3 regions of the Caldanaerovirga acetigignens genome follow, and region 3 is predicted to be linked to each of the others. Evidence: riboswitches for the same ligand, from Rfam matches in the RefSeq annotation. Region 3 holds a riboswitch; each other region holds the start of a gene.
What was found. Region 3 has a riboswitch for S-adenosylmethionine ahead of BUB66_RS09910 (homocysteine biosynthesis protein). Riboswitches for the same ligand answer to the same signal wherever they lie in the genome.
Positions count from the first base shown of each region.

Region 1 (4,801 bases), on a different contig from region 3:
GGTTTGAAGGGTATCCCGCGATGCCAGGTGACACCAGTATAAAACGATAAGATGAGACGCACTTTCTATACCCTCTAACCCGCCGCAAAATTTCGGATAAATTTCTATTTCCGAAATATCATCCGAAAGCCGCCCCTGGCGCGGTGCTTCCTTCACCGTTCGGTACGGGCTGTGAATCTTTCCAATGGGCATAAGTTCCATCAAAGCATCCCCTTCCAGACATATAGTGTTACTCTTTTTTAATTTTGTAACACTAATTTTATCACACTTTTTGCACTCAATCAAGTTAAATTTTTAACAATCATCTTGAAAGATACGTCTCGTAATAGCGATAGACCGTTCAACCTACAAATGGGAAAAGTATTACAAAAAAAGGACAGCAGTAGAAAGAATAAACAGCAGATTAGAAATCGGCTGTTGCATAAAAATAAGCTATTAACTGTAGAAAGCAATAAAAAAACAAAGAAGCCACATAAACAGTGGTTTACTTTAGTGTTGCCTTTTTTGGTTAGAAAAATATGGCTCTGGTTGACTCAAGACTCTTTTTTTGGTATTTTCATGTTAAAAAGGAATTAGATCAGTTCTGAGAGAGAGGAATACATTATAGCTAGGAGCAAAATCTGCGAAACTGGTTCGGTAAGAGGGGTGAAATATTGCAAAGTGTGAGCAACCTGGGTTTAGCTTTGGATAGTGATGAGCGGGTGTTTGTGCGAGATAAGGTTCATATTGTTCTTGGGGATGCGTTGGACTGGTATGACCAATGGCCTTCCCCAACTGTAATCATTTCAGATGGCCCTTATGGTATTGCGGGATTTCCCGGCGATCCGCCGACGCCTGATGTCTTAGCTGAATGGTATGAACCCCATATTGTAGCCTGGTCGAAGGCGGCTACTCCTGTGACCACCCTGTGGTTTTGGAATTCCGAACACGGATGGGCAAATGTTCACGGGGTGCTGCAAAAGTATGGATGGTCTTTTGTGAATTGTCATATTTGGAACAAAGGTATAAGCCATATAGCTGGCAACTCTAATACAAAAACGCTTCGCAAGTACCCTGTTGTTACTGAAGTATGTGTGCAGTATGTACGAAGGGCGGAATTCCGTGTGGGACATCGGGTTATGACCATGCAGGAATGGTTGCGCTATGAATGGGAACGTAGCGGTCTTCCCCTTTCAAAAGCCAATGAAGCAGCCGGGGTCAAGAATGCAGCCACAAGAAAGTATCTGACCAAAGATCACCTTTGGTATTGTCCACCGCCGGACGTTTTTGAGCGCCTTGTTGCCTACGCCAACCAGTACGGAGACCCGAACGGCCGTCCATATTTCTCGCTTGACGGGAAGCGTCCTCTTACCGCCAAAGAGTGGGCAAACATGCGCCCAAAGTTTTATTGCGAGCCAGGGGTTACGAATGTTTGGGATGAACCGTCTGTGCGCGGTCCTGAACGTATTAAGGTTCCTGATCGTATCAATAAGGCGTTACATGCTAATCAGAAGCCACTTAAGCTGACAGAACGGATTATTCGGGCTAGCTCTGATCCGGGAGATGTTGTCTGGGCACCATTTGGAGGGTTGTGTACGGAGGCCATTGCATCCCATAAGTTGGGCCGAGTCCATTACAGTGCTGAAATTAACCCTAGATACTTTAAAATTGCTATTGAAAGGTTGAAGACGTATGACAGGTCCTAGGACACCAATACGTGAAGAACCGAGTAGGGAATGGGAACACTATAACTTATGGGTTAACGTCAAAGAGGCTCTTTACAATCTTCCTTACCAATTTCACACAGATACGTACATTGAAGGTGTTAGCCTTACGGATCTTCCAACGTTATCTCCTGCGGTAGGGACGACGATCGAGCAGCAGCTGGTGGATAATTTGAATCAAATACGGTCAGTGTGGGACCCGGAAGGCAGGTACAGCGAATATGCGTTCATTCGCCAGGCGCAGACGTTTCCTGATGTTCTTCTCACGAAATCGGGCGGAGGAGATATCACTCCTATTCTTGGCATTGAGCTTAAAACGTGGTATCTATTGGCAAAAGAAAAAGAGCCAAACTTTCGATTCTGTGCTACAAAAGAGGCATGCGCACCTGCGGATTTGGTTGTTATTGTGCCCTGGCTATTATCACAAGTTATTTCTGGACGTCCGAAACTCCTAAAACCATTCGTGGAAAACGCAAGGTATGTCGCTGCATGGCGGAATTATTATTGGGAGCATACTAGACAGACCGAGGACGATAGAGGAATCATAGTGCCTGAAGATGTACGTCCCTATCCGCGTAAGAGCGATGCTATTAACGATAGACCTGTATCCGATCGTGGCAAGAATTTTGGGCGTATTGCCAGAACAGGTATTATGGAAGAATACATAGAGGAAATATATAACGAACGTATAGCGGGTATCGAGATTCGTCATTGGTTGCGATTTGTGAAAATTTTTAGTGAAGGAAGAACGCGAGAGGAAATAGAGCAGGAATTTGAACGATTTGAACGAGAGATAGAACAAGGTAGGTACGGTAAAAATGAAGGAAAAATAGAAAGTGTTTGGATGATATTAACCGGTTTGCGGCGTTTAATATGGGAAGAGAGCGGGACTGATTCCTAGAGGAACAGCTAGCTAGAAGAGCTCTTCTTCCGGGAAATAGAGCGACTAGCTTCTGAATTTTGAAATCTGGAAAACAAAATAATATCACTGAAGTTATGATATAATTTTCCATAAAGTACAAATACTACCAACGGTACTATGATAAATCAATTTCTAGTCTATCCTGAAAATAATGTTCCGAAAAAAAGCAATAAAAAAGTAAGCCCATACCTATAAGCTGCCCTTTAGAAGGCCGTGACGCAGTAAATTTGCAATCCATTCAGCATCCTTGACATCAGTTAAAAAACAACTCCTTAGCGGCTTTAATATTGAAGGGCTGATGCAACAACCATAAGGGGTTATTCTATCCTGCGTGCTTCCCTAAAAAAATCGATTGACATAATCCTAAATGAATGTTAATATTTATATCATCAAAATTGAATAAGAAAACTCTTATCGAGAGCAGGTGGAGGGACTGGCCCGATGAAACCCGGCAACCGGCAACTGCGAGCGCAGTTGCAGCGGTGCTAATTCCAGCAGAACGTTACGTTCTGGCAGATAAGAGGTTTTTTAACCCTCTTCTCGATGTCAGAAGGGGGTTTTTTGTTGCATTTTTGGGAAGGGGAGGGATTTAATTGATTCGGATAAGGAATCTCACAAAGGTCTACACTTCGGCTTCGGGAACCGTCAAAGCGTTAGACGGCATAAATCTCGACATCGAAAAAGGAGACATTTTCGGAATAATAGGTTTAAGCGGCGCAGGGAAAAGCACCCTACTTCGGTGCATCAATTTGCTGGAAAAGCCCACATCAGGCTCTATAGAAATAGACGGCGTGGAGATGACCGGACTTTCCCCCAAAGAGCTTAAAGAGATGCGCAAGAAAATCGGCATGATTTTCCAGCACTTCAACCTGCTTTCCTCCCGGACCGTGTGGGGGAATGTGGCCTTTCCGCTGGAAATAGCCGGTTTTGACAGGAAAACCATAAACGAAAAGGTAGAAAATCTCTTGAATCTGGTTGGGCTTTCCGACAAGGCAAAGTCCTTCCCTTCGCAGCTTTCGGGAGGGCAAAAACAAAGAGTCGGCATCGCCCGGGCTCTTGCCTGCGACCCGAAAGTTCTGCTCTGCGATGAGGCGACTTCGGCACTGGACCCGGAAACCACCTTTTCAATCCTGAAACTTTTAAAAGACATCAACGAGAAGCTGGGCATCACCATGGTGGTCGTGACCCATGAGATGAACGTGATAAAGCAAATATGCAACAAAGTGGCAGTTATAGAAAAAAGCCGGGTGGTGGAGCAGGGGACGACTTTCGAAATATTTTCAAGGCCGAAAACTCAGACGGCTCGCAACTTTTTAAAATCTATTTTCATCTGCGAAATTCCCGAAGAGCTTAAAGTGAAAATAAAGGCCTTAAACGGAAACCTGGCAGAGGGCCGCGTGGTCAAAATAGGATTTTTCGGTAAAATTACTGCAAAGCCCATCCTCTCGGAGGTTGTGAAAAAATTCGGCGTGAACACCAATATCCTGTACGGAAACATAGACCACATCCAAGGTACTCCCTTTGGAACTTTGGTGGTGCAGTTCGAGGGGAAAAACGGGACGGCCGACAGGGCTCTTTCATACTTGCAATATATAGGCCTTGACGTGGAGGTGGTGGAAATTGGCTGAAAGTGTAAAGCTGCTTTTTAGTGCAACCCGTGAGACTATCTACATGGTGGCGGTGTCGGTGCTCATAGCATCCATTTTCGGGATACCTCTCGGCGTCCTGCTTTATTCCACCGACAGAGGAAGGATTTTGGAAAACAGCCCCTTGAATAAAGCTTTGGGCACCATCGTCAATATATTCCGTTCCATTCCTTTCGTCATTTTGTTAATAATGCTCATTCCCTTTACCCGGTGGCTCGTGGGAAAATCCATAGGCACCACGGCCGCCATAGTTCCCCTTTCGGTGGCAGCCATTCCCTTTATGGGAAGGCTCACCGAAACGGCCTTGCGCGAGGTAGACCGCGGCGTCATCGAAGCGGCACAGGCCATGGGGGCGTCTCCTTTTCAGGTCATCACAAAAGTTTTAATCCCCGAGGCCCTGCCTTCGATCGCCGCTGGAATAACTATAACCGCCATAAACCTGGTGGGGTATTCCGCCATGGCCGGCGTGATAGGAGGTGGTGGACTAGGAGACCTGGCGGTGCGCTATGGATACCAGCGCTTCATGCTCG
Region 1 is NZ_FRCR01000002.1:22,622-27,422, forward strand. Features, by position in the region: gene tsaA (tRNA (N6-threonylcarbamoyladenosine(37)-N6)-methyltransferase TrmO) at 1-201, opposite strand, end outside; gene BUB66_RS01680 (DNA methyltransferase) at 663-1,685, shown strand; gene BUB66_RS01685 (hypothetical protein) at 1,876-2,604, shown strand; SAM riboswitch class I at 3,034-3,148, shown strand; gene BUB66_RS01690 (methionine ABC transporter ATP-binding protein) at 3,219-4,253, shown strand; gene BUB66_RS01695 (methionine ABC transporter permease) at 4,246-4,801, shown strand, end outside.
Region 1: another riboswitch for S-adenosylmethionine. It lies ahead of BUB66_RS01690 (methionine ABC transporter ATP-binding protein); the one in region 3 lies ahead of BUB66_RS09910 (homocysteine biosynthesis protein).

Region 2 (4,801 bases), on a different contig from region 3:
CTTATCACCGTATCGGCAACAGTATACCGTCCTAAATAGCTGTATGTGGGCCTCACCACCGACTTTTCCGTGACTATCTCCTGCCTACCCCGGCGGTAAAAAATTTTAAGGGGGTCTAAAAGATACCCCGAAAAGTATTTCTTTATCTCGAGCGTGGGCACAGGTATTACGTGTTTTCCATCTACAGTCCTTATCTTCCTTGCCTCTTCTATCTCCTTTTTAGTCGATACATCCTCAATATATACAACTCTTGTGGGCTCCGGAAGCTCCAACGTCCTGCAGATTGTCCTTACCATTTTTTCCGAAGTACCTATGACGAGAACTCTTTTTGCATCAATTTCCTTCACCTTCTCTCTGACTTCTTCGGCATGATGCGGATCCTGAAAAAGAGCCCTTTTTATCGCACCTACCCTCGTCTCTTCCCTTTTTGCCGAATAACCGGCTACCACCCTATTTCCGTGGATCAAAAGCCCATCGTCAATTATAAGTTCGGCACCGTACTGCCTCGCCACTAAATGAGCCCGGTGGCTTTTTCCGGTGCCGCTTTTGCCTACAAAGGCGATTACTTCCAAATTATCAACTCCTGCTACATAGTTGTACTCTTTTATATTATCACAATAATGAAATACCATAAAGATATTTGTGAAACTTTTTACATGATTATCTAGTAAAACGCCTTCGGCTTCTTTTACCGAAGGCGTTTTATCAATATAATCATTTTGCAGCCTTAAAATTGTCGTATACGGCCTGCCAGAAACTAGCCGTGGTATAACCCAACCTCCACACCGCTATTCCCTTGAGGCCTTTTTCTATGACCAATTTGCATTTGGCATCCACCGAAGCACCGCTTTCCATCCAGATTTGATAAGTTACACCTTTTTCGTCTTTAAAACTTCCGTAAGCCATAAGCGAATTTCCGTCCAGGTTCATTTTCAAGCCGTATTTGCTCTTTAATTCATCTAAAAAGAGTATTCTCGAATAGGTCATCTGATTTTTCTCTTCCAATACTGTGTACCTTAGGCCATCCGTCCAGGCATAGCCGTAATAGCCCACACCTAAGACAACCTTCTGAGCCGGTATCCTCGCTGTGGCATAATCCACAACTTCCCTCGTCCAATCCACACCCGCCTGAGGCCCCGGCGCACTTGGACTTTTGTCGTAAGCCATGATAACTACGAAATCGCTGTACTTGCCCAAGACTTCATAGTCGTATGCCGGCCACCAGTCGTTTTTTTCGGTCTTTGCAGGGAGGGAAATGTTTAGAGACTTGTTTTTTGATTTTAAGGCATTGTATAGCTCAATTATAAAACTGTTAAAATTCTCTTTATCCTCAGGTTTTATGTATTCGAAGTCGATATTGACGCCGTCGTAGTTTTCTTTTTCTACCTCACTTACTATCTGGCCTATTAGCGCCTTCCTTTTTTCCGGAGTATCCAAGGCCTGGCTCAAGCGCGCGCGGTCCGATTCAAAAATGAGTGCATATACCTTGACGCCTTTTTGCCGTGCCGCCTCGAGTACTAAATTATAATCCTGCGGTTTCATAATATAGCGGGAATTGTCGTAACTTACCAGGTTCGAATTTTCGTCAAGGGTGTACCACTTGGCCGCGATGGAAGTGAGCTTTTCCACGTTCTTTATGAAATCGTCGTAGGACTGAGAATAATAATATCCCAAGATGTATTTGGCAAGACCTTCTTTTACAGTTATAAACACCGCCATTTTAGCGCCGTCCCAGTGAACTTGCGCTCCAAAAGCCTCGCTAAAAAAGCGTATGGGGACCATTGTCCTCCCTTTTACGATCAGAGCAGGAACATCTAGTTTTACCGGCTTTCCGTTTATGTAGGCGACGGAATTACCTATCCTGAGGATAATCTGAGTTGAGCCTTTTACTGCCGTAATCATTTTCGTCTTTTCATCCCAATGGACATTCGCCCCCAAATTTTCGCCCAAAAATCTAAATGGCACGAGCACCCTGCTCGATTTCATCACCGGCGGCACATCGGGCTTTATTTCCCTGCCATTCAGGAAAACTTTAATAGTTCCGGCACCGTATATTTCAAGAGGCGACACCGTTGATAATAAAAAGACTCCGATTAAAAAAAGAACGGATATTTTTCGAATATTCCTCAAATTCTACGACCCCCTTCATTAGTCCAGCAATACCATTCCGGTCCAAACTACTTTCCCCGGCGTAAAGGCAAATTCTAGCCCTGCATTTTTGCAAGTTTTAAATACATCAATACCCATTGCTTCCATAGATGGCCTTGCCTTCTCCCTCTGAACACAATAACCGTGTCCAGCGGCAGCAGGACATCTTTCACACAATATACACGGCCCTCCTATAAACCCGGCAGCAAAATGAAAGCCGGAAGAAAAAGCTCTCTTTTCCGTTTTATACACTGCCTCGTGCAAAAGAAGGGCAAGCCTTTTTGCCTCATTTTCTGCATCTTTGCTTTCGGTTTTACCTTCCACCTGCAGAATGACTGCCATAAAGTATTTTAAGACAAGTTTTCTAAATTCATCTACATCCGGCACATAAGGAGGGCACATAAACCTCTTCCCGTACTCCCTGCAGCCCGAATGGCTGCATTGAAACCTAACCCGCTCATCCACCACTACGTCCCGGGCCAATATGAGTTCGACCCGTGCAACGCCTTCACAATTTTTTGCAAATCCGAGGAGTTTTTCAGCCTCCTTAAATTTTTCCAGCAGCCTCATGGTCCACCTCTTAAAGCATAATAGCCTTTTAGTCTATAATACCAGAATCAATGCTATCTCGTCCACCTTGTAACAAATTCGTAAAATATATTGACAGAATTCCTAGTATACTGGTATAATTGCTTTAAATTAAAATTGAAAAATTGGCCTCTTATCAAGAGCGGTGGAGGGACTGGCCCGATGAAACCCGGCAACCCGCGCCTTTAATAAAAGCGCGAAGGTGCCAATTCCTGCAAAACGCTAAAAGGCGTTTTGAGAGATAAGAGGAAGGTTGAAAGAAACCCTCTTCTTATCGAAGGGGGTTTTTTTTACACAAAAACAAAAAGGAGGAATAGAGCATGAAAGATTTTAAATTCGACACTCTGGCAGTCCACGCCGGCCAGGAACCTGATCCCACGACTGGGGCAATGGCAGTCCCCATCTACCAAACCACATCTTTTGTATTCCAAAGCCCTGAACATGCTGCTAACCTTTTCTCTTTAAAAGAGGAAGGACACATCTACAGCCGGATGTCCAATCCAACCCAAGACGTGCTTGAAAAACGCATCGCAGCATTAGAAGGTGGCGTAGGCGCGCTGGCCCTTGCCTCTGGGCAGGCAGCAGTAGCTTATGCAATATTGAATATAGCAAAGGCCGGTGATGAAATAGTCTCTTCAAGCACCCTTTACGGCGGAACTTTCAACCTTTTTTCCACCACATTGAAGCGATTCGGAATAGATGTAAAATTCGTAGACCCAAAGGACTCTGCCAACTTCAAAAACGCCATAACTTCCCGCACAAGGGCAATTTACGGAGAAATTATCGGTAATCCAAAAATCGATATCCTTGACCTAGAAGAGGTCGCCCGGATAGCTCATGATGCCGGAATTCCTTTTATAGTAGATAATACTTTTGCAACTCCCTATCTTTGCAGGCCTTTTGAATTCGGCGCCGATATCGTAGTACACTCCGCAACCAAGTTCATAGGAGGGCACGGAACTACCCTGGGCGGGCTAATAGTAGACTCGGGCAAATTCGACTGGACAAACGGAAAATTCCCGGAACTTGCCGAACCAGACCCGGCTTATCACGGCGTATCTTTTACGGAAACCTTCGGAAATGCCGCTTACATTGCAAAAGTAAGGTGCATGCTCCTTCGGGACCTGGGCGCATGTATCAGTCCTTTCAATGCGTTTTTGTTGCTGCAAGGATTGGAGACCCTGCATCTTAGGATGCAGCGCCACGTAGAAAACGCAAAGAAAGCAGCGGAATTTCTAAAGAATCACCCAAAAGTCGCCTGGGTAAACTACCCCAGCCTTCCGGATTCGCCCTATTATACTCTTGCCCAAAAATACTTGCCAAAAGGGGCCGGGGCGATATTTACCTTCGGCTTAAAAGGCGGTTACGAAGCCGGGAAAAAATTTATAGAAAGCGTAAAGCTCTTTTCCCACCTTGCGAACGTAGGGGACGCAAAGTCTTTGATAATACACCCGGCCAGCACTACCCACCAGCAGTTGAGCCCCGAAGAACAAACAGCAGCCGGAGTCACTCCGGATATGATAAGGGTGTCGATTGGAATAGAGGACATTGACGATATTCTTAAAGACCTGGAAAGAGGCCTTGATGCCGCGTAAAAAATTTACAACCGAGGGGGATGGCCATGCTCGTAAAAAAACACTTTTTTCGCTTTACAAAAGGTGAAATTCAATTCAGCACCGAAAGCGGATATACTTTCGATGCTATTCAGGTGGCTTACGAAACTTACGGCAACTTGAACAGAAAAAAAGACAACGCCATTTTAGTGCTGCACGCCTTAACAGGAGATGCTCATGCCGCGGGTATGTATTCCAGCCGGGACCCCAAGCCCGGCTGGTGGGACCCGCTGATAGGCCCCGGAAAGGCGCTGGATACGAACAAATATTTCGTTATATGTTCAAACATACTGGGAAGCTGCTACGGGACTACAGGACCGACATCCGTAAATCCGAAAACTGGAAATCCTTATGGCAATGATTTCCCTCCGATAAATATAAGGGATATGGTAAGACTGCAAAAAATTCTACTGGAATACCTCGGAGTTAAAAAATTGAAGATGGCTATTGGC
Region 2 is NZ_FRCR01000005.1:161,953-166,753, forward strand. Features, by position in the region: gene BUB66_RS05550 (Asp23/Gls24 family envelope stress response protein) at 1-572, opposite strand, end outside; gene BUB66_RS05555 (stalk domain-containing protein) at 715-2,130, opposite strand; gene BUB66_RS05560 (DUF2284 domain-containing protein) at 2,149-2,718, opposite strand; SAM riboswitch class I at 2,867-2,984, shown strand; gene BUB66_RS05565 (homocysteine synthase) at 3,057-4,331, shown strand; gene metX (homoserine O-acetyltransferase MetX) at 4,358-4,801, shown strand, end outside.
Region 2: another riboswitch for S-adenosylmethionine. It lies ahead of BUB66_RS05565 (homocysteine synthase); the one in region 3 lies ahead of BUB66_RS09910 (homocysteine biosynthesis protein).

Region 3 (4,801 bases):
GCGCATTCGACGATTTTTTGGGCGACCTTCAGGCGCTTTTCGGCACTTTCCGGAATTCCGCTTTCGTCCAAGGTAAGCCCTATTAAGGCAGCGCCATAGCGCCGGGCAAGGGGGAGTATTTTCTCAAGCTTATCCTTAGAACCGTCTACCGAATTTATTATAGCCCTGCCGCAAAAGTATTTAAGGCCTGCTTCGATAGCTTCGGGGTTGGAGCTGTCTATGGAAAGGGGAACATCGACCGTTCGCTGGATGGATTCTACCGCCCTGGCCATTGCGGATGCTTCATCGAGTCCCGGTACCCCTACATTTACGTCGATGATCGAAGCGCCGGCCCTCACCTGTTCCTCGGCTTCCCTTATTACAGGTCCGAAGTCGCCATTTTTAATCGATTCTGCGAGCTTTTTTCTCGCTGTGGGATTTATTCGTTCTCCGACGAAAGGCGTGGGGCCTCTTCCTTCTATGTAAAGGGTGCGGGTGCGGCATGCCAAGAAGCACCTTCCGTCAGGAAAGCGCAAGGGCGGGCGAAGATCCGATACGGCTTCGGAAATAGCCTTTATGTGTTCCGGCGTGGTGCCGCAGCATCCACCTACTACCGAAACGCCCAGGCGAACCATTTCTCTTGCATATTTGGCCATATCTTCGGGTGTAACTGCATAGGATTCGGCACCGCCTTTTGTATCAGGAAGCCCTGCGTTGGGCTGGGCAGAAAGGTATACACCTCCTACCTTGGCCATCTTTTTTATGATTTCTATTGCTTCTTCCGGGCCCAAACTGCAGTTTAAGCCGACGACCGTGGCGCCCATGGCAGAAAGAACCCTCGCTGCGGTTTCGGGGTCTGTGCCTGTAAGGGTCCTTCCGCTTTTTTCAAAAGTCATTTGGCATATTACGGGAACATCGCCGAATTCCTTAACCGCGAGGAGGGCAGCCCTCATTTCCTGAAGGTCGGACATGGTTTCTATTATTATCAGGTCTGCACCCGCTTCCAGGAGGTAACCAGCCTGCTCTTTAAAAGCGGTGTAAGCTTCCTCAAAAGAAAGGTCACCAAGGGGAAAGATGAGCTTTCCGGTAGGACCTATAGAGCCTGCCACAAGAACCTTCGTTCCCGCAGCTTTTCTGGCGATTTCGACTGCCCGATGGTTAATATCCTTTGCTTTATGGGCTAGGCCGAAGGTAGAAAGCTTAATTCGATTCGCGCCGAATGTGTTGGTTTCGACAACTTCTGCACCCGCATCGACGTAAAACCTGTGGACGTTTTCTACGGCGTTGGGAAATTCAAGATTCAGCATTTCGGGGCATGAGCCGGGCGGAAGACCATTTTTAAAGAGCATTGTTCCCATAGCGCCGTCAAATATCAAGATTTTTTCCTTGAGTAACTCTATTAATTCAATGGACCTCAAAATTTTTCCTCCTTTAAATTTTTTCAATTTCGATGTCACCTTTTGCCCCCAAGTGTTCGCCAATGATAATCAATGCTCCTATGACTCCTTCTATGCTCAGGGCAAATTCTAGGGCGTCCTTTATATCATTCGGGGACTTAACCCGATTGCCTGTGGCGGTTGCTACCGCATCAGCAAGGGTTGAATTTTCCGCTACTATTACTGCTGCATCTGCTCTGCCGAAGCTCAAGGAGTGGCCTATTGTGCCTGCTGAAGTGCATATCCCCAGAGGATGACCAGTTGCGTTGAGCTTTAAGGCGATTTTATTGCTAAAAGGAGAAGCTCCTGCGAATATTCCAATTTTAATTGGTCGCTTTATCATAGCAAATATATCTCCCCCGTTTTCTACTATTACCTCAGGGGAGAATTTTAAGAGGAGCTTCCCAATGAATTCAGATATAGCGCCTGCTACTGCTGCCATTGGACCTACCCCTGCTTTAAAAGCGGCCTTTGCCATATGTTTTACTATTTCTGGTGCCCATTCGGGGACGGAGTGCGGAGACAATGAGCAAATAAAATCCGGGTCAAATGCTATATATTCTTCCAGGTCTTTTCGATAATTCAGCAAGCAGGCAAGGGCTTCTGCTGAAAGATCTTTTTTGGCGCTTATGAAAAGGTCAGTTTCCTTGAATTTGACGGTAAAGCTAATCAAGCCTTCTGCGTATACGAGTTTTCTATAGTCACGGCTTTTGTATTCAGCCATAATCTGTTCCACCTAAAGCTGAACTATTGCGCCAAGTGGACAACTACTCACACATAAGAGACAAGAAGAACATTTTTCAGAGCAAAAGCGCAGCTTCCAATTGCCTTTATCGATGCATAATGCAGCAGTGGGGCAAAGCGCAGTACAAGCACCACAACTTATGCACTTTTCTTCAATAAAACCTATTTTGGCTCTTTTAACCTTTAAATTTTCATTTACTCTGCTCAAAGTTATTCCTCCTTTGTCTCATTTAATGGCAAAAGCCTGATATCCATAGGTAGTGCTTGTATAGGTTGCTGTAATAGGAATTTGCCTTCTTTTATCCAATTTTTTAGGATCTCGGCTATTTTTATGGAAACTGAAATGCTCGAAAGGCAAGCTGTAGGGACTTTCTTGCCCATGATCGTTACATTTCCACTCTTTAATTCTGAGTAACTTACCCTGCGAAGGACTGGTCTTGAGCGGGAGGGCACTGCGTAATCGAGTATATTTGTGAGAATTTCTTCGTCCCTTATGGATACGAACCGTGCCATTTCCTCATCAATGATGGGAATCGGAACTCCTACGCCTACGTAAAGTGTCACACCGTAGCCCTTGACTACTGCTGCTCTAAGAAATTCTGGACTCATCTTCTTTAAATCTCCTATTAGGGCCAGCGTAGCGCCGCCTCCAATGGGAACGCCGCTTTCAGCGCGCTCTTGAGTAGGATTATGTTGGGTGCCTTCCCAGGCTACGTACCCTATTGCACCACCCAGGAAAATTCGCGTCCCAACGCCGATAGTCCTAAGGTACGGGTCGTTCATCAAGGGGCTTAGTTCTCCCGTTGTCGAATAGTTTACATTCCCGCAGTTTGGTAATAGCACGCCCATATAGGTATAGAGGGTTTTGTCGGAAGTGTTCGTTGCGGCGTTGTAATTCTGATAAGCGTTTCTGGGGTTAAAAAGTATTGCCTGGTTTATGGAATATTTATCGATAAAACCAGTGAATTCCTTTCGAGGGTAACAGTCGGTTCCGTAAGATAGAGCCCTAAGCTTTATTTTCTTTCCGGCTACCAGGTCCTCTATTACATGGGCTCCGCCGTAATTCATCCCTTCGGATTCCGACTGTTCTGTGGCTCCTATATAGGCATCTACCGCCGCTATACCTCCGTAAGCCGGGACATCGTTCAGCCAGACTTTGCTCATCTTTATGGGTGGATCTGTGTGGCCGAAATTTAGGAAAGCTCCAGAAGAGCACATGGCCCCGAAAGTTGCGGTGGTTACCACGTCTACCTTTTTGGCGACCTCTTTTATGCCCTCTTTGCGGGCAAGCTCCTTTACTTCCTGGGCTGTGAGCACCACAGCACAACCGGATCTAATCTTTTCGTTAATTTCCTCAAAGGTTTTCAATACAATCACTCCTTCTTGGTGCAAAGTACAGTAAGAGGCAACAAGAAAGCCTCTTCCGATAAGAAGAGGCACGCTTTCCTGCCTCTTCTTATCTCTCAGGACATCTCGTCCTGCAGGAATTGGCACCTTCGCATCTTTAAAGATGCGGGTTGCCGGGTTTCATCGGGCCAGTCCCTCCACCGCTCTTGATAAGAAGAGTTTTAAAGATATCTGGTTTTCAAAGTTTTAAATAGATAATAACAGAAGTATTTTTTCATGTCAATAATTTATTTGCGATGAAGGAGCATTTTTAAAAATTTCTTGCTGTGTTCGTTCTTTCGAAGTCAATTTAGATACAAACGGCACTACTAATAGAGGAATTGTCATGGCAAGGCTTCCGAACATAGGGATTTTTGATGAATCAAATCTAGAAATTACCGAGAGAACTATCGATATAGCAAGGCCTGTTATGGAACCAGTCCATGCGCCTGATTTTGTGGTTTGCTTATAAAACAGGCCAAAAAGATATGGCGCTAAAAATGTTCCGGCCACAGTGCCCCAGGATATGGCCATCAGTGTAATGATGATAGATGGCTTTAGTATGGCGATTATCAGTGAGAGGATAATAAAAATCAGGCAGAACAGCCTCATGAGCGCCATTTTGGCCTTGCCGCCGAGTTTAATTCCAAGCCCTTCTGTTAGGTCCACGCTTATCGCCGAGCTCGATATCAGGACCAGAGAAGATAAGGTGGACATGGAAGCAGATATTACAAGCGCTAGTATTACGGCGGCAACTGCTTCTGGCATTGCCCATTCAATTATTTTCGGCACCATAATGTCAGGATTAGGCCGCCCGCCTTCTAAAGGTATGGAGTCGAAAAAGAGCCTCGTCATGGCACCTATGAAATAAGCGGTGAAGCTTATTATAAAGGAGAATGCGGTGGAAATTGCGGTGGCAGGCTTTACAGAAGCCTCGTCTTTTATTGAGTAAAATTTGTGCACCATTTGCGGAAGGCCCCATGGTCCCAAGCTTGTCAGGGTTACAAAAAAGAATAATTGCCAAAAACCAGGGGGACCTACCGGTGCGGCTAATTTTGGGTCTATGCTGGCAAGCTTTCTTATTGCCGGCATTATTCCGCCCACATTAGGATGAGAGACTACCGACCATATCATTAATATACTTCCAAATAGCATTATTAATCCCTGGATGAAATCCGATAGGCTCACGGAAAAATAGCCTCCGAGGATCAGATAAAATGCGGTTAGTGCCGCCATAATTACTAGTGCCAATTGAT
Region 3 is NZ_FRCR01000014.1:7,462-12,262, forward strand. Features, by position in the region: gene BUB66_RS09895 (homocysteine S-methyltransferase family protein) at 1-1,397, opposite strand, end outside; gene BUB66_RS09900 (UPF0280 family protein) at 1,411-2,139, opposite strand; gene BUB66_RS12770 (4Fe-4S binding protein) at 2,152-2,367, opposite strand; gene BUB66_RS09910 (homocysteine biosynthesis protein) at 2,370-3,536, opposite strand; SAM riboswitch class I at 3,613-3,722, opposite strand; gene BUB66_RS09915 (sodium:solute symporter family transporter) at 3,786-4,801, opposite strand, start outside.